3 regions of the Hydrogenophaga sp. BPS33 genome follow, and region 2 is predicted to be linked to each of the others. Evidence: predicted binding sites of a transcription regulator. Region 2 holds the regulator's gene; each other region holds the start of a gene.

Region 1 (7,670 bases), 2.2 Mb from region 2:
GTGCACCGACACGCCGGCCGGCTCGCTGTAGGCGACCAGCACGAAGTGGCCTTCGCGGTCCACGCTCATGTGGATCGAGCGCGCCTTCAAGGGCACGGGTGCGCCCAGGGCTTGCAGCGCGCCGGTGACGGGGTCGATGCGCAAGGCGCTCAGGTGGTGCACTTCGCCGGGCAGGTCGGAACCGCGGTTGCTGGAGGTGGCGTAGAGCACCTGGCGCGAAGGGTGGGGCCAGGCGTACTGCAGGCCGGCCGGCAGGCGCACCACGCCCCGGCGGGTGAGCGTGGCGGCGTCGGCATCGACTTCAAAATGTTCGAGCACATCGCCCACGTTGCGGTACAGCGCGGTCTTCGTGGCGGCAGCGGCTGGCGCGGCAGGCGACGGGCTGGCGCAGCCCGCGAGGGACGCACCGGCGGCCCCCACGAGTGCGCCGAGCATGGCACGGCGGTCGGTCATTGGATGGCGTCCTTGTGTCGAGGCTTCAGTTCTCGGGCTTGAGCCCGATGCGGTGCGCGAGCTTGCCCAGCACATCGAGATCCCGCGCCACCCAGCGCGCGGCTTCCTCGGGCGTGCCGCCCACCAGGCGCGAGCCCAGGTTCTCGGCGTACTTGATCACGTCGGGCGTGCGCAGCGCGGCCAGCACTTCCTTGTTGAGGCGCTGCACGATCGCGGGTGGCGTGCCCGCGCCAACGATGACGGCGTTCCAACCCGCGAACTCGTAGCCCGGCAGGCCGGACTCGGCAAAGCTCGGCACGTCGGGCAAGGTGGGCACGCGTTGCGAGGTGGTCACGGCCAGCGCGCGCAGCGTACCGGCGCGCACCAGGGGCACGGCCACGGGCAGCGGCATGAAGCCCATGTCGATCTGGTTGGCGATCAGGTCGGGCTGGTAGGCCAGGCCTTTGTAGGGCACGTGCAGCAGGTCGATGCCGGCCATCATTTCCATCATCGCCGCGGCCAGGTGCGGGGTGGAGCCGACGCCCGCGCTGGCGTAGGTCAGGGTCTTGTCGCCGGTGCGGGTCTTGGCGAGCGCGAACAGTTCGGCCGGGTTCTTCGCTTCCAGCTTGGGGCTGGCCATGAGCACGTTGGCGCCCGAGGTGAGGATGGCCACCGGGGTCACGTCCTTGATCGGGTCGAAGGGCTGGCGGTACAGGTAGGGGCTGATGCTGAAGTTGCTGGAGATCACGCCGATGGTGTAGCCGTCCTTGGGCGCGCGCACGATCTGCGCGGTGCCGATCATGCCGCCGGAGCCGGCCACGTTCTCCACAACCACGGGCTGGCCCAGGCTCTGCGCCAGCGGTATGGCGATGCGGCGCGCCACCAGGTCTTGCGAGGAGCCGGGCGAGCTCGGCACGATCACGCGCACCGGCTTGTTCGGGTAGCTGCCTTGCGCGCGCAGCGAAGGCGCGGCCAGCAGCGCGGCGGTGCCGGCGAGCATCAAGCGGCGGCGTTGCGGGGATGCGAGAGGGGAAGTCATGGGCTTGTCTCCGGGTTTCTTTGAAGGGTCTTGGTACGCACTACGCGGCCAGCGATTCGCGCACCAGGTTGGCCCAGGCGGCGCCGTGCATGTCGCGGTCGTCCAGCGCGCCTTGCACCACGGGGCGCGGCAGGCTGATCTTGATGACGTTGAGCGCGTCGATGTGGAAGGTCTTGATGCTCGGGGTGTCGGTGCGCAGCAGCGTGCCGATGGTGGCGTGCGCCAGGCGCGCGTCGCGGCACAGGCGCTGGTAGGTGGCCGCATCGTCGCAGAAGATGTCGACCGTGAGCCAGAAGGGGCCAGCGTTCTTGGAGCGGATGTGGTAACCGGTGGTGCTGCCGTTCATGCGGGGACTCCCAGGGTTTCAAGGTTGAAGCGCACGGCCGCGATCGGGTCGCTCACGGTCATGACGTGGTGCAGCACGAACTCGTAGACGACGCCACGGTCCATCGACGCGGGCGAGAACGGGAAGGCGTGCGTGGGCATCTCCTCGTCGTCGGGAAGCGCGAAGTGCAGCATGGGCGAATTGAGCATGGACAGCACTTCCTTCGTTCGTGCCGCGTCGGGTGTGGTGACGATGCCCATCACGCCGATTTCCAAGGGCTGCGTATCGGTTTGGGTTTCGAGTGCGCCCAGGGTGCCGTCGCGGCCGATGGCGCGAAACTGCAGGTGGTAGTCGGCACTGCTCAGGCCCAGGCGGGCCTCGATGGTCTTGCGCACCCGCGCCTCCAGCGTGCTGATCCATTCCTCGAAGCGCTGGATGTAGCGCGGCGAGCGGATGGTGTTGAGGATCACGCCCTGGTAACCGGCCGGCGCCGCGCCTTCGAGTTTCATGGTGTAGGCCTGGCTCGGCAGCCAGTGCGAACCTTCCACGCGGCAGCGCCGTTCGTCCAGCGCAGTGTAGGTGGCATCGGTCACGTCGAGCACGCCACCGGGCTCGGTGAGCACGAAGGGGTCGGCGTTCTCGTAGAGCATGTGGGCGTGCACCGTGCGCGGCGTGGCGCGCCCGCCTTCGGACAGCGCTTCGATGGTGAAGCCCGTGCCATCGACCGTGGCCAACACCGCGCCCACCGTGGGCGCCGTGGTGCACAGCGCACCGCACTCCAGCGTTTTGGCGGCATGCCAGGCCGCACCTGCGGGCAGGCCGCGCATGACGGGCACCGCTGCCATCAGCGCGGTGTCGGTGGTGCGTCCGGCCAGCACGATGTCTGCGCCCTGCTCCAGCGCGTGGATGATGGGCTCCACGCCCATGAGGCCGACGATGTGGCTGCAGCGGTCGATCAGCGCTTCGTCGATCGGGCGCTCGGGCTGGAGCGCGCGGATGCGGCCTTCGCGCAGCGCCTGCTTCACCGTGTCGGCCGATTGCTCGCTGTAGAGGCAGGCCACGCGCACCGTCTGCCCGAGTTCGCGGGCGATGTCGGCGCAGATGTCGCGCATGATGTTCACGCCGTTGTCGGCGCCCGAGGTGCCGCAGCTGCCCACGATCAGGGGCACGCCGAGTTCGGCACGCGCGACCATGAGCTGGCGCAGCTCCGAGCGCAGCACAGCGCGCGAGGGTTTTGGGTTGGCCGAGCCCAGGTAGTGCGGGCCGGAATCTGTCGAGCCGGCGTCGACCGCGATCACGTCGGGCTTTTCCCGCACGCCGCGGTCGAACGGCTCGGGCGCGCGGTTGTTGCCCGCGCCCAGGGCGCCCGAGGGCACCAGGATCTTCACTTGCTCGGTCATCTGCTTGTCTTCCTTCGGGTGTCAGGCCGCCAGTCGGCCTTGGTTTTTTTCATGTGTGTTTCGGCCATCGGCCACGACGCATTCCGGCCGCGGCGCGCGGCCTTCGAGCACCGCAAGCACCGACTCGGCCGCGATGCGGTTGGTGCGGTCCAGCGCCTCGCGCGTGGACGCGCCGGCGTGGGGTGTGGCCACCACATCGGGCCGCGCGACCAGGGCGCGCGTCACCTCGGCATAGGCCGGGTCGGACTCGCTCACGAACACGTCGAGCCCCGCGCCTTGCAAGCGGCCGGCTTCCAGCGCCGCGAGCAGGTGCCGGTCTTCCACCAGGCCACCGCGCGCGGTGTTGACGAGGATGCCGTTGGGCTTCATGCGCGCCAGCGCGGCGGCGTCGATGAGAAAGCGGGTGTCGGGCGTGAGGGGCGCGTGCAGCGTGACGATGTCCGAGGTTTCCAGCAGTTGCGTCAGCGCGACCACGTCAACGCCTTGGCTCTTCGCCCAGGCCGCATCCACGCGCGGGCTGCAGACCTGGACGCGGCATTCGAAACCGCGCAGGCGCTGCACCACGCCGCGCCCGATGCGCCCCAGGCCCACCACGCCCACCGTCTTGCGGTAGAGGTCGCTGCCCAGCGGGATCGCCCAGGAGCCGGTTTCCAACCGCTGCTGGCCTTCGCGCAGGCGGTGCGCCACGGCCAGCATCAAGCCCAGCGCGTGGTCGGACACGCAGGCGTCGTTGCCGCCGATGGCGATGGTGGCCACTTTGCCATGGCGTGCGACGGCCTGGGTGTCGACCCGTTCGTAGCCCACGCCGCGCCGCGCAATCACCTGCAGCGCCGGCAAGCGGGCCAGCAGGCGGTCGGTGACGTGCGCATGGCCGACGATCCAGCCCGCCGCGCCTTGCAGCAGGTGCGCCAGGGTGTCTTCGTCCAGATCCGCATCGGCCTGGCCAGCGGGCAGTTCGGCTTCGACCACGTTGCAGCCGTGGGCGGCGAGGTGCTCGCGCGTCTGCGCATCGAAATTGCGTTGGGTGACGACCACGCGCCAGCTTGCCATCGGTCTCGTTCTCCGGCGTGCGCGGTGCCGGCATGGCACCTCTTCGCGCGCTGTGAAAGAACTTTAGGCGGCGCGAACGGCCCGTGGTTTGAAGAACGTTTGTGGAGCTTCTACTCAGGGTTGCAGCTCGGCCGTGCCGCCTCCGTCTACAGACGAAACACCTGCTCCTGCCGCGGCACCACCGCCGCCCATCCCAATTCGCGTTCGATGCGCACGCGCAGCGCTTCCGACGCATCGGGCTCTCCATGCACGATGAAGACCTTCTGCGGTTCCCGGCGAAAACCGCCCAGCCAACGCAGCAGTTCGTGGCTGTCGGCGTGGGCAGACAGCATCGGCAGCTCGGCCACCTCCGCACGGATCGGGATCCATTGGCCGTGGATCTTCACCTCGCGCGCGCCCTCCAGAAGGGCGCGCCCGCGCGTGCCCGCCGCCTGGTAGCCGGAGAACAGGATGGTGTTGCGGTGGTCCGTTCCGAAGGCGACCATGTGGTGCAGCACGCGCCCGCCCGTGGCCATGCCGCTGGCGGAGACGATCACCTTGGGATAGCGGTTGGACGACAGGGCATGGGATGCATCCGCATCGCGCACGTAGGTCACTGCGCCGCATGCGGCTTCGTAGTCCCGGGTCTTGAGTTTGTGGTCGCGCGGGTGGTCGTGCAGCAGTTGGCTGGCGCTGCCCGCCATGGGGCTGTCGAGGTAAACCGCTGTGTGGGGCAAACGCCCGGCCTGCCGGAGCTGCCAAAGGTGGTAGATCAACGACTGCGCGCGGCCCACCGCGAACGCCGGAATCACCACCGTGCCGCCCCTTCGGACCGTGCGCTCGACCACGGCGCCCAGTGCCTCCACCGGGTCCACGTCCTCATGCCGCCGGTTGCCGTAGGTGGATTCGATCACCACGTAGTCCGCCTCGGGCACGGGCTCGGGGTCTTTCATCACGGCATCGCCATAGCGGCCAAGGTCGCCCGAGAAGACAATGCGCCGCCCGCCGATGTCGATCTGCGCAGTCGACGCGCCCAGGATGTGGCCGGCTCCGCGCAGCACCAGTGTCGCCCCACCTAGCAATGCCACTGGCGTGTGCAGCGGCACCGGCTCGAACGCCCGCAGGGCGCGTCGCGCCTCTCGCACGCCATACAAGGGCAAGGCAGGATGGTGCCGGGAGAAACCTTTGCGGTTGGCGAACTCGGCATCTTTCTCCTGCAGATGGGCGCTGTCTTCCAGGATCAGCTCGGCCACGGCGGCGGTCGCAGGCGTCGAGAAGATAGGGCCGGTGAACCCGTCCCGCACGAGTTTGGGCAGATGGCCCGAATGGTCCAGGTGCGCGTGCGTGAGCACCACCGCATCGATGGACCGCGGGTCCACCGGCAAGGGCTCCCAGTTGAGCTCGCGCAGGTTCTTCAAACCTTGGAAGAGACCGCAGTCGACGAGCAGCTGTGTGTCGCCATGGGTGAGCAGGTGCTTGGAGCCGGTGACGGTGCCGGCCCCGCCCAGAGAGATCAACGTTGGCATGCGGTTCTGGTGAGGAGGATGCGTGGTCGGTCCGCGTCTTCCAGCGCGGGCAGGGTTTCATGATGGGCCCACGCCCTCGCGCCCGTCTTGATCTGCGTCAAGGGACCTCCGCTGTACGGCCGGGATACTGAACCCCACGCCCACCTTGCAGGAGCTCGCATGGTCTCCTTGATGAAAGCCGCGGTATTCGTCGACAAGAACCGCATCGAAGTCGTCGACAAACCCATCCCCGATGTGGGGCCGAACGATGCGCTGGTCCGCATCACCACCACCACGATCTGCGGCACCGATGTGCATATCCTGCGGGGCGAGTACCCGGTGGCCAAGGGGCTCACTGTCGGACACGAGCCGGTGGGCGTGATCGAGAAACTGGGCAGCGCGGTTCAAGGTTACGCCGAAGGCCAGCGCGTGATCGCCGGCGCCATCTGCCCCAACTTCAATTCCTATGCGGCGCAGGATGGCGCACCGTCGCAGGACGGCAGCTACCTGGTGCCCCAGGGGCTGTGCGGCTGCCATGGCTTCAAGGCCACGGCGGGCTGGCGGTTCGGCAACCTGATCGACGGCACGCAAGCCGAATACGTGCTGGTGCCCGATGCGCAAGCCAACCTCGCCCCCATTCCCGATGGCCTGAGCGACGAGCAGGTGCTGATGTGCCCCGACATCATGTCCACCGGCTTCAAGGGCGCGGAAAACGCCAACATCCGCATCGGCGATACCGTCGTGGTGTTTGCGCAGGGGCCGATCGGTCTGTGCGCCACCGCCGGCGCGCGGCTGCTCGGCGCGTCCACCATCATCGGGGTGGACGGGAACGACCACCGACTGGCGATCGCCCGGCAGCTGGGCGCCGATGTCGTGCTCAACTTCCAGCGCTGCGATGTCGTGGACGAGGTCATGAAGATCACCAACGGACGCGGCGCGGATGCATCGATCGAGGCGCTGGGCACGCAGGCCACGTTCGAGTCCGCTCTGCGCGTTCTCAAACCGGGCGGCACGCTGTCCAGCCTGGGCGTCTACTCGGGCGACCTGACGATCCCGCTGTCGGCCTTCGCGGCCGGCCTGGGCGACCACCGCATCGCCACGGCGCTCTGCCCCGGCGGCAAGGAGCGCATGCGCCGACTGATGAATGTGCTGGCCTCGGGCCGGGTGGACCTGGGCCTGATGGTCACGCACCACCACAGGCTGGAAGACATCGTGACCGCCTACGACCTCTTCGCCCACCAGCGCGATGGGGTGCTGAAGGTGGCCATCAAACCCTGAGGTGCGGGTTCGGCATGGCCCCTATACTGGCCCGATGCCCTCCTCCCCTGCCCCGTCCGATGTGCGCATGCGCGGCTTCGCGCAACGCGTGGAAGTGGCCACGGCACTGGCCTGGATCGACCACAGCGCGCGCACGCTGCCTGCGGAGTCCGTGCCCATGGAGCGCGTGACCGCACGCGTGCTCGCCGCCGATGTCACCGCGACCATGGCCGTGCCGGAGTTCGACCGCTCGGCCATGGACGGCTACGGACTGCGCGCGCACGAAACCACCGGCGCGGGCGAGTACAACCCGATCGAATTTCCCGTGGTGGGTGCCGCGTTTCCCGGCCGGCCTTTCGAGGGCGCGGTCGCACCGCATTCGGCGGTCCGCATCATGACCGGCGCTCCGGTGCCACAGGGCGTGGACGCCGTGGTGCCGGCCGAATACGCGAGCGAGGTGGACGGTGTGCTCACCATCACCCGGGCGGTGGCGCCGGGACAGCACGTGGGCCACGTGGGCGAAGACATCGCCCTGGGCGCCACGGCCTTGCGCACCGGGCGGCGGCTGCGCCCGCAGGACGCGGGCCTGGCCGCCTCGCTCGGCCTCACGCATCTGCAGGTCGTGCGCCGGCCGCGCGTGCGCCTCCTGGTCACGGGCAACGAAGTGCGCGCCGCTGGCGAGC
Region 2 (7,670 bases):
GTACAATGTTGGAATTGTCGTCCCCAACTCTCAAAGACAAAATTATGTCACAGCAGACAATTATGCAGACCCACCAAAACAAGCAAATCATCTATTGGTTAGATTGTTTCAACCAACGCCCTCACTCACATGCCTGCTTATTGGCTTCTCGCTCAAAGAAGAGCTCGCAAGCAGCTATCACAACCAACTTAAATTAGATCGTAAAAGCCACTATAGACGAATTCGCAGAAGATGGGCCATCGAACATCTATCACCCGAACACATTAAATCAAAATCCATCGACGACACGCGAAATCAACTCCAAGATTTGGCATCTAACTGGTTTTCAAAAAATGCACCTGGATACTTCTCCAACACAATTTCAAGAGTGATAACAGCCGAACTTATTACAACGAAAAACCAGTCCTTATTTCCCAACTCGAAGAATGATCACGTTAGAGATTGGCGCTCTATCGTTAGCGCAACGACTCCATTCAACATTTGGACTCTTGAAGACTGCCCCGCCATGCAATTTATTGTTGAAAATCGCAAGGAATACGACAAACGCTTTCATTTAATCACAAATCTGCATACAGATAAAATCCCCGAAGATAAGATCAAACACTTGGGCGGCCATCAGCCTCACGCATACACATATTTCTGCCACGAGCACCTTGATGAAATCCTGGTCAATTTTGCTGCAATAGAGTTTTTGGTTGAAGTGTCAAAAAATCTAAAAACAAGCACAACATCACTTAAACTAGATCAAGTTCGCAAACGTACCAGCGCTAAATCATTGGAGAAGATTCAGCGTTTCTTTGACATGTCAATCGGCACTCCTCTGATCGCATCGGAACTAAAAATGCGTACTGAGGATAAGAGCCTATATAGCTTCCAGTGCTCCAAATTTTCCGCAACATCCTTGTGGGACGAGAAGAAATCAAAGCCACTAGCTGAGCTTCTCTGCGAACACACAAAATATCTAGCGTCACGCACAATTTCGGAAGAGGGTCTGACAAGGGATCATTTTGCGCAATTGGCAAATATTGTCAGCGTGCGGGAGAGCGTCAAAGCGCAGAGCCGCATGGAATGGCTAACTCTGATGGCTCTAGTTGTAGCTCTCATCTCTCTCTGGGTGTCTTTCAGTAAATCGTGACCTGCCGAGGCTCGAAATACCTATTCAGTATGCCCCCTAAAAAAAAGCCACCCCGAAGGGTGGCCCTGTCTCCTCTGTGAGGCGGATTCAGCTCAGTGGAACTGCTCTTCCTCGGTCGACCCCGTCAGCGCCTTCACGCTGGACGAGCCACCCTGGATCACCGTGGTCACGTCGTCGAAGTAACCCGCGCCCACTTCCTGCTGGTGCGACACGAAGGTGTAGCCCTTGTCGCGTGCGGCGAATTCGGGTTCCTGCACCATTTCCGTGTAGTGCTTCATGCCTTCGCCGCGTGCGTAGGCATGGGCGAACTGGAAGGTGTTGAACCAGTTGATGTGGATGCCGGCCAGCGTGATGAACTGGTACTTGTAGCCCAACGCGGCCAGGTCTTCCTGGAACGACGCGATCTGCTTGTCGTTGAGGTTCTTCTTCCAGTTGAACGACGGCGAGCAGTTGTAAGACAGCAGCTTGCCCGGGCACGCGGCCTGCACCGCCTGGGCGAACTCGCGGGCGAAGCCGATGTCGGGCACGCCGGTTTCGCACCACACTAGGTCGGCATATGGCGCGTAGGCAACGCCGCGGCTGATGGCCTGCTCCAGGCCGTTCTTCACGCGGTAGAAGCCTTCTTGCGTGCGCTCACCGGTCAGGAAAGGCTTGTCGTTGGCGTCGTGGTCGCTGGTGATCAGGTTGGCGGCTTCCGCATCGGTGCGGGCCAGCACGATGGTGGACACGCCCATCACGTCGGCCGCAAAACGGGCAGCGATCAGCTTTTCGCAGGCCTCTTGCGTCGGCACGAGCACCTTGCCACCCATGTGGCCGCACTTCTTCACAGCGGCCAGTTGGTCTTCGAAGTGCACGCCTGCCGCGCCAGCGGCGATCATGTTCTTCATCAGTTCGAAGGCGTTCAACACGCCGCCGAAACCGGCTTCCGCGTCGGCCACGATGGGGAGGAAGTAGTCGATGAATTCAGCGCTGCCCGGCTCGATGCCACGGCCCCATTGGATTTCGTCGGCGCGCTTGAAGGTGTTGTTGATGCGGCGGACCATGGTGGGGACCGAGTCGTAGGCGTAGAGCGACTGGTCCGGGTACATGGTTTCAGACGTGTTGCCATCGGCGGCCACTTGCCAGCCCGACAGGTACACCGCTTCCAGGCCAGCCTTGGCCTGTTGCATCGCCTGGCCGGCGGAGATCGCGCCGAAGGCGTTCACATAGCCCTTCTTGGCACCGCCGTTGACCTTGTCCCACAGCTTTTCGGCGCCACGCTTGGCCAGCGTGTGCTCGATTTGCATGCTGCCGCGCAGGCGCACCACGTCGGCCGCGCTGTAGCCACGCTTCACACCTTTCCACCGGGGGTTGGTCGCCCAGTCTTTTTCCAGGGCATCGATCTGCTGCTGACGGCTCAGTTGCTCGGTGAGGGATTGGGGCATTTGAAGACTCCTTGAGGTTGATGAAACAGCCCGGCAAGCTTGCATGCAATGGCGATGCCGTTGGACAGACTTTAAGTCTTATAGAAGACCATGAGAAGCTCTTATGTCTTATATAAGAGAAAAAATTTCTCATTGTTTTTAAAGGATATTTTCGACAAATATCTCAATGCAAAAATCGTTTTCTTACATTGAGAAAATTTCTTGCGCCGCAACATTCTGTAATTTCACATTGAGAAAAGAAAATCTCTCATTCTGAAAAATGACACAGCACTTGGGGCATCATGCGCTCCAGTTCAGTGCACTCCCATGACATCGCCATGACTTCCCCGAACCGTGGATGGGCCTACGCCAGCCTGGCCTTGAGCATGTCGCTGGTCGGCAGCTACGTCGCACTGTCCAAACCGCTGGTGCTGGTGTTTCCGGTGTTCCTGCTCGCCTGGCTGCGCTTTGGCATCGGCGGCGTGGCGATGTGGAACTGGCTGCGCAAGCCGGCGCACGAGCCGTCCCTGTCGCGCCGCACACGTGTGCTGTTGTTTCTGGAATCGTTCCTGGGCAACTTCCTGTTTTCCGTTTGCATGCTGTTCGGCGTGAGCATGACCACCGCCGTGGCGGCAGGTGTGGTGATGTCGTCCATCCCCGCGGTGGTCGCCGCGCTGAGCTGGGTGTTCCTGCGCGAACGCCTGGGGTGGCGAAGCGCGGCCGGCATTGCCTGCGCGGCCATCGGCATCGGACTCTTCTCGCTGCAGAAGGTGGACGCTGGCGCGGCGGTCGACCGGGCGGGGCCGTTCGGCATGGATAAGGCCTTGCTGGGCAATCTGCTCGTGTTCGCGGCGGTCGTGTGCGAAGCGTCCTATGTGGTGATCGGGAAACTGCTCACCGAAGGCCTGGGACCCAAGCGGATCTCGGCCATCATCAATCTCTGGGGATTCGCCCTGGTGACGCCCTTGGGCCTGTGGGCCGCCTGGTCGTTCGATTTCTCCACGGTCGCCCTGCCCGTCTGGGCCTTGCTGGTGTTCTACGCGCTGGCCGCGAGCGTGTGGACGGTATGGCTCTGGATGACGGGTCTCAAGGCGGTGCCGGCTTCGCAGGCGGGCGTTTTCACGGTAATGCTGCCGATCAGCGCCGCAGCGATCGGGGTGTTGTTCATGGGCGAACGGCTCACAGGCATGCAGGGTGTCGCGTTCGGCATCGCGCTGTTGGGTCTGGTGTTGGCGACCCTGCCTGAACGCACGTCAGGCTAAGCGCACCACAAACCGGATGGATGCGCGACGCCCATCCAGAGTGCCCAGCCCGAGGTCGCCATCAACGCCAATCCGGCGAGCCGGATACCCCAGCCACCGGAGCGCGCGCCACGCAAGCGCAGCAGCAACCACGGCCCGGCCAGCAGCGACACCGAGGTGCCGAGCGCGAACAGTGCCATGACGGCCGCGCCCTCGAACGCGTGGGCCGTCAACGACGCCACCAGCAAGGCGGAGTACAACAGGCCGCAGGGCATGAGCGCCCACCCCAGGCCCAGCACGAACGGCGCGCGCGGCCCCAGCGCGGCCATCGTGGGCCTGGCCTTGCGCCACACGGCCTGCCCCAGGTTCTCGATCCAGGCGGGCTGGCGCGCACGCCACAGCAACGCCATGCCCAGCAGCAGCGCCCCCACATGGAACATGGTCCACACCGGACGCAGCACCGCGGTGTTCGTGCCCAGCCACGCCAGCCCCTGCACCGAGCCCGCGGCAAAGGCGCCGAACAGCGCGTAGCCGGCGATGCGGCTGAGCTGGAAACTCAGCAAGGCTTGCGTGCTGCGCGCCCCCGCCGCTCGGCCCACGCCCGCGCACGCGGCACCGCACATGGCCACGCAATGCGGGCCGCCCACCAGGCCCATGAACAACGCGGTGATCGCCATCGAGGTTTGCATGCTCGGACGCGTTCGCGCGGGTCAGATGATGCGGGAGAAACGCGCCCGGTCACGATCTGCCTGCAAGTGGCGGTCGAACACCATGGCAATGGCGCGCACCAGGAACCAGCCGGTCTCGGTCACCTGCACGCTCGCGTCGTCCAGGCGGATCAGGCCCTCGTCGGCCAGCGTTTTCAGGGCGTCCATCTCGCGAGCGAAATAGCGCTTGAAATCGATCAGATGCCCGAGTTCGATCGACTCGAACTGCACCTCGCCCTGGCACATCAAGGCCATGATGACCGCGCGCCGCAGCAGGTCGTCGCGCGTGAGGGCCAGGCCGCGCACCACGGGCAGGCGGCCCTGGTCGAGCAGGTCGCGGTATTCGTCCAGCGTCTTGGCGTTCTGGCTGTAGGTGGCGCCGATGCGGCCGATGGCAGAGACACCCAGCGCGATCAGGTCGCAGTCGGGCTGGGTGCTGTAGCCCTGGAAGTTGCGGTGCAGGCGGCCTTGGCGTTTGGCCACGGCCAACGCATCGTTGGGCAAGGCGAAATGGTCCATGCCCACATAGACGTAGCCCGCGTCCATCAGCGCGTCGAGCGAGAGGGCCAGCATGCCGAGCTTGTCGCTCGGGCTGGGCAGCTCCACGGCGGAAATGCGCCGCTGCGGCTTGAAGCGCGCGGGCAAGTGGGCATACCCGTAGAGCGCGATGCGGTCGGGCCGCAGCGTGTTCACCTGCGCCAGCGTGCGCGCGAAGGACTCCGGCGTTTGCAGCGGCAGGCCGTAGATCAGGTCCACGTTCACCGACTCGAAGCCGATGCGCCGCGCGGCCGCCACCAGCGCGAACACCTGCTCGGCCGGCTGCACCCGGTGCACAGCTTTCTGCACGGCCGGGTCGAAGTCCTGCACGCCAAAGCTCAGGCGGTTGAAGCCCAGGCGCGCCAGGGTCTCGAGACGTTCTTCCGTGACCGTGCGCGGGTCCACCTCCACCGAGTACTCGCCGCCCGGCACCAGCGTGAAGTGACGCCGCAGCATGGTCATGAGGTCGCCGAGTTCGGCGTCTGACAGGAAGGTGGGGGTGCCTCCGCCCAGGTGAAGTTGCGAGACGTTCTGGCCTTTGCCGATGTGCGCCACCTGCAGCTCCACTTCACGCGCCAGGTAGCGCAGGTACTCGGTCGCGCGCGAATGGTGTTTGGTGATGACCTTGTTGCAGGCGCAGTAGTAGCAGACCGACTCGCAAAACGGAATGTGCACGTAGAGCGACAGCGGCAGCGCCATCGAACCGGCCCGGCGCTGCTCCAGCGCCTGGACGTAGTCGCTCTCGGTGAACGCCTCGACAAACCGGTCGGCGGTGGGGTACGAGGTGTAGCGCGGGCCGGGAACGTCGAACCGGCGCAACAGCTCCTCGGAAATGGCGTGGCTCAAAATGAAATCTCCATCAAGGCCCTCACTGTGCGGCAGACTGGGCTGCCGCCCCTTGATCTCGGTCAACAAGTGCCCAGATCGCATTTCGCCCCCAATGCTTACGGGGGTATGCTTCGCCCTATGGACGCCCAAAGCATCAAAGTCGCCTGCTCGAGTTGCAACCTGCGGGAGCTGTGCCTGCCCATGGGACTCAACCCGGGGGAAATGGACAAGCTCGACGCCATCGTCTCCAAGCGCCGCCGCATCCCGCGCGGCGCCGCGCTCTTCAACGTGGGCGACAAGTTCACGTCGCTCTACGCGGTGCGTTCAGGGTTTTTCAAGACATGCGTCACCACCGCCGATGGCCGCGACCAGGTGACCGGCTTCCAGATGACGGGCGAGATCATCGGCTTGGACGGCATCGTGAACGACCACCACTCGTGCAACGCGGTGGCGCTGGAGGATGCCGAGGTCTGCATCATGCCGTTCGACCAGGTGGAAGAGCTTTCACGCGAATTCACCACGCTGCAGCACCACGTGCACAAGATCATGAGCCGCGAGATCGTGCGCGACCACGGCGTGATGCTGCTGCTGGGCAGCATGCGCGCAGAAGAGCGGCTGGCGGCATTCCTGCTGAACCTGGTGCAACGGCTGCACGCGCGGGGGTTCTCGCAGTCGGAGCTGGTGCTGCGCATGACGCGCGAGGAGATCGGCAGCTACCTGGGCATGAAGCTGGAGACGGTCAGTCGAACGTTCTCGAAGTTCGTCGACGACGGCATCATTGACGTCAAGCAGCGCTACGTGCGCATCAAGGACACGGACGGCCTGCGCCGCATCGTGAACCCGCAGCCCTGTGGATGATGTCGCTTCGCGGGTCGCTGCCCCCCCCAAGGGGGCTGATCCGCCTTGGGGCGGCCCGGCGGCGGATCGCGTCCCTTCTCCATTTCAGTCTCGCGCCAGCCACACGCTGAGCGCGCCCGAGAGCGCCGTCACCGCCCAGAACACGAAGAACGCCACGGTGTAGACCATCTGGCGCGAGCCTTCGAGCGGCTGGCCGCCGAGCCAGTGCAGGTCGCCCGGGTCGACCATCGCGAACACCAGCATCTCCAGCAATGCGGCAGTGAGGAAGGTGGGCCAGGCGATGCCCATCCATTGGCGCACGTTCATTTCATCGCTCCTGCGGCACGACGGGCGAGGCCGCGTGGTTGCGCGCCTGGTGGGCGGGCTGCAGCTGGATCAGGGCTTCGTCACGCGCCTGGCCTTGCAGCACGGAAGCCGCCGCGCGGTCGCGCTCGAAAGCGGTTTTGTCGAGCACCGGGTCGGCATGGGTCACGGCAATGTAGACCATGACGAGACTGGCCAGCACCACGATCAGCGGGCCACCTACCACCAGCCACATTTGCGGCACGCGCCACCAAGCCACGCTCGGTATCTGGACGGTGGGAGAGGACGATGGGTTCACGCGAGCTCCTTCAAAGACGGAAAACAAGTTCAACGCGGCACGAGGAACACGGCCTTTTCGGACACGTGGATGCCCTCGTCGCCTGTGGCGCGGATGTCGAAGCGGATCGGATGCGATCCGCTGCTGGCCGCGTCCGGCGGGATCTGCACGCGCACGGCCACGGCGCGCACTTCGGTCGACAGCACCTCGACCTCGGCCGGCGTGTCCAGCGCGATGCCGGGCAGGCCCGAGACCTGGATGGCATAGCGCTGCGGCAATTCGGTGGCGTTCATGATCTGCAGGCGGAACACGTTCTCGATCCGGCCCTCTTCCACCATGCGCGCGAGCGCCCCCCGGTCGCGTATCACGTCGACCTTGAGC
Region 3 (7,670 bases), 3.1 Mb from region 2:
ACGGCAGCAGGATCCAGACGAAGGCCACCGTCGCCGCCACCAGCAGCACGCGCAGCATGACCGAGCCGGAGAGCGGCTTCAAGGTCATGGTCATCGGGCCGAGATCCGTGGGTGGCCGAGGCGGCGCGTCGGCGGCGGGGGATGGCGTGTCGGGTGTGTCCTGGTTCATGGCGCAATCTGTGGTGGTCGACAGGCGCAGTATGCCGGCGGTGGGCGGCCATCGCCGATTTCTCGTGCGGATGGGCATGTTGCCCGGCCCGCCTTGCACGAGATCCGCAGCCCTACATTGCGCGTGCCAGCATCAGCAGGCCCAAGGCGGTGAACACCGCGAAGAGCGCGCGCTGGAACACCGGCAGCGGCAGGCGCTGGCGCCAGCGCGCGCCCAGCCACAGGCCTGCAAACGCCGCCAGCAGGGCCAACGCATGCGCCGTGAGAGGGAGCGCGCTGCCGCCCCACAGCGCCACCGGCCCCAGGCGCGCCGCCAGCGCCAGCGTGGCGAGCAGGAAACTCAGGCCCAGCGCCTGGATGAGCGCGTCCTTCTCCATCCGCAGCGATTGCAGGAATGGCGTCATGGGCATGACGAACACGCCGGTGGCCGCGGTCAACACGCCCGAGAGCATGCCGGCCAAGCTGCCGGCCGGCAGCGCGAAGCGGCCCGGTTGCGGCAGCGCTGGCTTGACCAGTCCCCACAGCCCATAGACCACCAGCACCGCGCCCAGTGTGGCGCGCGCGGTCGTGCCGGTGCTGGCCAGATCGGGCAGGGGGCTCCAGAGCGTCGCCGCGACGAGGCCCAGCCACATCGGCCACAGGCGGCGCCACAAGTCCCCGGCATGCGGCCCGATGCACTGCGCAACATTCGTCAACAGCGAAGGCAGCAGCATCAGCGTGGCGGCGGTCGTGGCCGGCATGAACAGGCCGAGCAGGGCCATGGAGAAGGTGGGCAGTCCCATGCCGGAAACGCCCTTGACCGCGCCCGCGGCCAGGAAAACGAGGGGGATCGACCAGAGCCAGAGTGTGTCCATGGCCGCCATGGTTCGGCGCGCCCGCGGATCTGTCCATCGCGAAAGCGCGGAGGTATCCTCCGCCAAAGCCGGAGGATCGTCCATGCCCGCCACCCCCACCTACCGCATCGACCCGTTCGATCTGCGCCTCTTCGCCGCGGTCGTCGAGCATGGCTCCATCACGGCGGGCGCGCGCCACATCCACCTCTCACTGGCGGCGGCGAGCACGCGGTTGCAACAGTTGGAGCACGCGGTGGGCGCAGCCTTGTTGCTGCGTTCCAAACAAGGTGTGCGCACCACCGATGCGGGCCGCACGCTGCTGCTGCACGCGGGCCGGCTGCAGCGCGACATGGAGGCGCTGCATGCCGATATGGCGGCCCACGCGCACGGGGTGCGCAGCACGGTGCGCGTGCTGTGCAACACGGCAGCCATGGCAGAGCACCTGCCACCGCTGCTGGGGCGCTTTCTGCTGGCACATCCCGAGATCGACGTCGACCTGCGCGAGCTGGGCAGCCGCGACGCGCTGATGGCGATGCGGCAGGAGCAGGCGGACATTGGCGTGCTGGCCGACTACGTGGGCACCGAGGGCCTCGCCACGCGGCACTTTCGTGAGGACCGCCTGGTGGCGGTGCTGCCGCGCCAGGGCGCGCGCGCATCGCGGCAAGCACTGCCTTTCGTGGACCTGCTGCAGCGGCCTTTCGTGGGCCTGCCCAGTGAAAGCGGTCTCAGCCGCCTCCTGTACGACAAAGCCTTGCAGCACGGCCGCGGCCTGCACCACCGGGTGCGTGTGCGGGGGCTGGACACGGTGATGCAACTGGTGGGTGACGGTGTGGGCGTGGCGGTGGTGCCGCAGGCCACAGCGCTGCGCCTGGCCAGCGAGCGCGTGGTGGCGCGCCCACTCAGCGACAGCTGGGCCACGCGGCAGCTGCTGCTCTGCACGGCTGCGGGCGACACGCCACCGGGCGCCGGGGCGGCCGCGCTGCACGCCTTTCTGGCCCGTCACGGCGCCGGCTGAACCCGCTGACCGCGCGCACGCGCCGGGACCCCCTGGGGTCGCCGGCTTTTTTTTCGTCCCGCAGGTGGTTCGGCGGCGGTCGTTCTGTTGTGCAAATCAAACAGTTTTCGTCGCATAAGCGTTTTAACAAATTATTAACTAATAAGTCATGAGTGCAGGTTTGTGAGCGCCAACGATTGCTATGTAATTTGAAGCAAAAATATGGGCAATTTTTTTGGTGTAGATCCATAAAAGTCAGTCAAATCAACAGTCTTTTAACAATCAAATGATTGTTTAGGCATGTATTTTCTCTAGCGCATATTTCTTCATTTAATCTATTTCCCACACTAATAACGTCGTTAACATGTCGCAATTCGCAAGCGCCGATATAGTGCGTGCGGTGAAGAAATGTGAGTGTGTGTGTGGAAATGTGACGGCACGCACCTCGTCATAAAGGGCGCGCCCGGCCTGCCAGCCGGGCGTCCCAGAGGGGCACGCGGTGTTCGTTCGCGTGCCAACCAGAGGAAAAACCATGCTTCGATTTTTTGCACGTGGCGAGGCCACGGGTAGGCGCGCGCCTGCGCGCTCACGGGACCGCGCTCGTTCGACTTCGGGGCGCCGCCTCTGGCGCGCGCTCGGCCTGGCAGTTGCGGGTTCGGTGTTGTCGCTCACCAGTGCCCACGCCTCCCTGGTGGTGGCCCAGGCGGTGAGCGCCAGCACCATCTCCGTGGGCGACCGCACCCGCCTCACGATCACGGTGAGCAACGACTCGGCGCAAGAAGATGGCGCGCAGCTGATCAACAACCTGCCCTCGCAACTGCGCCTGTATCCCTCGTCCTACCCGGGCTACGTGGCCCCCAGCAGCACATGTGCGGGCGCCGTCTTCGCGCCTGCGCCCAACCCCGCGCCGGGTACCGACAGCATCACCGTCAGCAGCTTCACCATCCCCGCGCACAGCGGTGGCGTGGACGGCGCCTGCACGATTTCCTACGACATCACGTCCTACAACGGTGGGGGCACCTGGAACAACGTCATCAGCCCGACCGACCTCACGCCCACGGCGGTGTCGCCCGCGCAGCAGAGCGTGCTGGTCAATGCCTTGCTGTTGCCTGCCGTGTCCAAGAGCTTCGCCGCCAGCCCGCTCACGCAAGGCCTCTCGACCACCGCCACCATCACGCTGAGCAATCCCAACAGCGGGGTGAATATCCCGCTCACCAGCTTTGTCGACAACCTGCCCGCCAACCTGCAGGCCACGGGCATCGTGAGCAACACCTGCGGCGGCACGCTCAGCCACACCGCCAGCACCGTCACACTCACCGGCGGCGCCATTGCGGCGGGTGCGCCCGGCACCTGCGCCATGCGCTTCACCGTGGTCGGCGTGCTGGCCCCCGGCGTGGCGTCGCAGGCCGGCGCGAACAGCTTGCCCGCCAGTGCCGTGGGCAATACGCGTGGCCTTACCTCGCCAGCCACGTCCACCAACATCACCGTCAACAGCCCGATCACGTTGCAGAAGGGCTTCTCGGTCTCGCCGCTGACGGCGGGCGCGGACTCGCTGCTCACGGTGCGCATCGGCAACAACAGCGCCGCCGCGCTGACCAACGTCAGCCTGGACGATCTCGTGGGCGGCGCCTGGCCCGCCGCGTTGCGCAACTCGGGCGCCATCGGTGCCGCGCAACTCAATGGCTGCGGCGCGGGCGCTTCGCTCGTGGCGGGCGACGACGGGGGTGTGGAAAAAGGCTTTCAGCTCACCGGCGCGGAAATCGCACCGAGCACGGAATGCCGCATCCAGTTCAACGTCACCAGCACCGTTACCGGCACGCACACCAACAGCTTTCCCGCTGGTGCGGTGGGCAACGCGCAAGGCTTCCATTCGCCCGCTCGGCCGGCCAGCATCGAAGTTCGCGACAACGCGCTGACCGTGGCCAAGTCGTTCAGCCCCACCACCGTGGCGCCTGGCGACGTGGCCACCTTCGCGGTGGCGGTTACTTCGTTCAGCCTGGCGCCGCAAACCAGCGTGACGTTCACCGACACGCTGCCCGCGGGCATGGTCTACGTGGACAACACCACCGGCGGCATCGCGCCCACCATCAGCGGCGGTTGCAGCTTCTCCGCAGGCATGCCGGCACCGCTGGTCACCGCGCCCGCGTTCACCTTCGACTTCCCCGGCGCCGCGCCGGGTGGCACCACCTGCGTGGTGCGTTTCACTGCGCGCGTGCCGGCCAACGCCACGCCCGGCACCACGCTCACCAACGCCAGCTTCGGCGCGGGCAACGGCACGGTCACCGGCACCTCGGGTTCGGTGAGCCTGACGGCGGTCAACCCGCTGGTGGTCACCAAGACCTTTGACGGCGTGGCCGCGCGCCAGCGCTTCCAGGGCACGCCCTCGGTGGTCCAGATCGAACTGACCAACAACAATTTCTCGACGCTCACCAACGTCAACTTCACCGACACCTTGCCCGCCGCGTTGCGCGTGGCCAACCCGGCCAACGCCAGCACCACCTGCGGCGGCACCGTCACCGCCACACCGGGGAGCGACAGCTTCACGCTCAGCGGCGGCAGTGTGCCGGCGCGTGGCGGCAGCAGCCCGTTCCTGCCCGGCCAGTGCAGCGTGCGCGTGACCGTGGTGGGTGGCGCGGTGGCCGTGCACAGCAACCACATTCCGGCCTACAACGGCAGCAACGCCGCCGACACCGTGAGCGCCACCGGCACCGTGGCGAATGTGCCGGGCAGCACCATCCGCAACCTCAACAGCACCACCGCCACGCTGGAATACCTGCCCGCGCTCACGGTGGCCAAGACCTTCCTGACCAACCCGGTGCAGGTCGGCGGCACCAGCCGCGTGCGCATCACCCTGGGCAACACCGGCAACGGCCAGCTCACCGGCGTGAGCGCCACCGACCCGCTGGCCGGCACGGGCCTGACGATCGCTACACCGGCCAATGCCAGCACCACGTGCGCCGGTCCGGTCGTGCTCAACGTGCCCGATGGCGGCAGCACCGCGGCCCTCAGCGGCGCGAGCATCGCCGGTGGCACCACCTGCGACTTCCTGTTCGACGTGCTCGCCACCTCCGGGACGCCCTCGGTGAACACGCTCGCGCCGGGTGCGGTCACGGCCGACGGCGGGGTGGCCAGCACCAACCCCACCACGGCCACCTTGAACAAGGTCACCAGCAGCGTGAACCTGACCAAGGCTTTCTCGCCCACCACCATCGCCGGTCCGGGCAGCGTCTCGCGCCTGACGATCAGCATCGCCAACGCCAGCGCCACCGCGCTCACCAACGTGGCCGTGACCGACAACATGCCCAGCGGCATGGTGATTGGCGTGGTGCCCAATGCGAGCACCACCTGTGCCGGCGGCATCGTCAACGCAGTGACCGGCAGCGGCAGCGTGTCCCTCAACGGGGGCAGCCTGGCGGGCAACAGCACCTGCGAGGTGGCGGTGGACATCACCTCCTCGGCTGTTGGCACGCTCAACAACACCTTGCCGGCCGGCGCGGTCACCAACACGCAGGGTGTGACCAACGCCGCGCCCTTCACCGCCAACCTCGCCGCGCTCGCCGGCCTGGGCGTGGAGAAGCACTTCGAACCGACGGCCGTGGCGGCCGGGCAGCCCGCGCTGCTGGTGATCCGCGTGCGCAACTCGCTGGTGCAGCCGCTCACCAACATCTCCACCACCGACAACCTGCCCGCCGGCATGGTGGTGGCCACGCCCGCCAACGCGAGCACCACCTGCGCGGGTGCGGTGATCACCGCCATCGGCGGCAGCGACAAGGTGTCGTTCCGGGGCGCGCAGCTGGCCGCCGGCCCGAGCCTGTGCGAGGTGCGCGTGAACGTGCTCGTGCCGCTGGCCGGCGCCTACGTCAACACCATCCCGGGGGGCACGGTGGTCGCCAACGACGGCGCAGTGACCAACCCGCAGCCCGGCCCCAGCGCCACGCTGCACGTGCTGCAGCCGCCGACTGTGGCCAAGGCCTTCGCGCAAACCGTGGTCGCCGCGGGCGCGTCCAACCGCCTCACCATCACCATCACCAACCCCAACGCCACCCAGGCACTCACCGGCGTGGCGCTGCGCGACAACCTGCCCACGGGCCTGTTCGTCGCGCCCGTGCCCAACGCCAGCACCACCTGCGTGGGCGGCAGCGTGAGCGTGGAAGCCTCGTCCGCCGCCGCGCAGATGTCGGCCGGCACGGTGCCGGCCGGCGGCTCGTGCACCTTCTGGTTCGACACCGTGTCCAACGTGCCGGGCCTCTACACCAACACCATCCCCACCGGCGCCATCACCAGCACGCAGGGCGTGAGCAACGGCGACCCGGCCAGCGCCTCGGTGCGCGTGCTCGAACCGCCGACGGTGACCAAAGCCTTCGTGCCGCCCACCATCGCCCCCAATGGCGTGTCGCGCCTGACCATCACGCTGGGCAACAACAACGCCGGCGCGCAGACCTTGCTGCAGGCGCTGGACGACACGCTGCCCGCTGGCGTGGTCGTGGCCTCGCCCGCAAACATCGGTGGCACATGCACCACGGCCTCGGTCACCGCCACGGCGGGTTCCGCGCTGGTGCGCTACGCCAACGGCGCGAGCATCCCGCCGGGCGGCTGCACCATCGCGGTGAACGTCACCGCGGCGGCCACCGGTACGTACCCCAACGTCATCCTGGCCGGCGCGCTGCGCACCGGCGCGGGCAGCAACCCCGCGCCGGCCGAGGCCGAACTCGTGGTCAGCCCACTGGGATCGATCTCGGGCCGCATCTACTTCGACGCGAACGACAACGGCGTGTACGACGCGGGTGAGTCGCCGCTGGCAGGACAGCCGGTCAGCCTGATCCGGTCGTTCGACAGCCTGGTGCTGCAGAAGACCACCACCGACGCGGGTGGCTTCTATGCGTTCACCGGACTGGTCGACACCGCCACGCTGGGCTCGGACTACACGGTGCGCTACCTGCGCGGTGGCAGCGACGTGCTCGGCGCGGGTGGTACGGCCTCGCCCTCGCCCCTGGTCAACCCGATCAGCGGCAGCTTCCCCGGGCGCGTGACCGCAGCCTCCGGCACCGAGTCCAGCATCGTGGGCAGCGGCGCAATCGGCACACGCAACAACAGCAACGTCGACTTCATCTCGCGCCGCAGCAACATCGTGCTGAACACCACCGGCGGCAACGTGGCCAGCTCGATCAACAACAACTTCGGTGAGGTGCTGCCGTCGGAGATCGGCGGCAAGGTGTACCGCGACGACAACCACAACGGCGTGCCCAACGGCACCGAGCCCGGCCTTGCCGGCGTGCCGATCACGCTGGTCGGTGTGGACGATCTGGGCCAGACGGTCACGATGACGACCACCACCAACGCCAGTGGCGACTACAGCTTTACCGGCCTGCGGCCGAGCTGTGCACCGTTGAACCTGCCTTCCTGCCCCGGCTACGTGGTCACGCAAGGTGCGCAACCTGCCGGCACGGTCAACGGCATTCCCACGGCGGGTACCGTGGTGAACCAGAGCTCGGGCAGCGCCACCGGCACGCCCGGTACCGCGTCGAACAACGCGCCGGCCATCAGCGGTGCTTACGTGATCCCGGCCGGCACCAGCCGCGTGAGCGGCATCGTGCTGCCGCCCAACGCGCGCTCGGCCGGCAACAACTTCGGCGAGATCGCCAACGACCGCAGCGTCAGCGGCAGCGTCTTCGTCG

The links. Region 2 encodes FNR, which switches genes on or off when oxygen is low (the NO sensors DNR and NnrR bind a similar motif). Its sites were predicted from a motif close to TTGATNNNNATCAA; they were not measured.
Region 1: F9K07_RS06535 (MBL fold metallo-hydrolase RNA specificity domain-containing protein) is a predicted target of FNR. The motif match lies at 5,839-5,852, and genes of this name have one in related genera.
Region 3: F9K07_RS01690 (DUF7933 domain-containing protein) is a predicted target of FNR. The motif match lies at 2,231-2,244, and genes of this name have one in related genera.

Annotation. Positions count from the first base shown of each region.
Region 1 covers NZ_CP044549.1:1,382,731-1,390,400, reverse strand. The annotation lists gene F9K07_RS06560 (lactonase family protein) at 1-453, opposite strand, end outside; gene F9K07_RS06555 (Bug family tripartite tricarboxylate transporter substrate binding protein) at 479-1,471, opposite strand; gene F9K07_RS06550 (DUF4387 family protein) at 1,512-1,817, opposite strand; gene F9K07_RS06545 (acyclic terpene utilization AtuA family protein) at 1,814-3,196, opposite strand; gene F9K07_RS06540 (phosphoglycerate dehydrogenase) at 3,218-4,246, opposite strand; gene F9K07_RS06535 (MBL fold metallo-hydrolase RNA specificity domain-containing protein) at 4,393-5,751, opposite strand; gene F9K07_RS06530 (NAD(P)-dependent alcohol dehydrogenase) at 5,911-7,008, shown strand; gene F9K07_RS06525 (molybdopterin molybdotransferase MoeA) at 7,043-7,670, shown strand, end outside.
Region 2 covers NZ_CP044549.1:3,589,779-3,597,448, forward strand. The annotation lists gene F9K07_RS16700 (hypothetical protein) at 1-1,135, shown strand, start outside; gene aceA (isocitrate lyase) at 1,228-2,559, opposite strand; gene F9K07_RS16710 (DMT family transporter) at 2,877-3,800, shown strand; gene F9K07_RS16715 (sulfite exporter TauE/SafE family protein) at 3,797-4,468, opposite strand; gene hemN (oxygen-independent coproporphyrinogen III oxidase) at 4,490-5,869, opposite strand; gene fnr (fumarate/nitrate reduction transcriptional regulator Fnr) at 5,990-6,709, shown strand; gene F9K07_RS16730 (hypothetical protein) at 6,794-7,015, opposite strand; gene F9K07_RS16735 (nitrogen fixation protein FixH) at 7,017-7,310, opposite strand; gene ccoG (cytochrome c oxidase accessory protein CcoG) at 7,340-7,670, opposite strand, start outside.
Region 3 covers NZ_CP044549.1:362,160-369,829, forward strand. The annotation lists gene F9K07_RS01675 (AI-2E family transporter) at 1-88, opposite strand, end outside; gene F9K07_RS01680 (sulfite exporter TauE/SafE family protein) at 282-1,022, opposite strand; gene F9K07_RS01685 (LysR family transcriptional regulator) at 1,105-2,016, shown strand; gene F9K07_RS01690 (DUF7933 domain-containing protein) at 2,528-7,670, shown strand, end outside.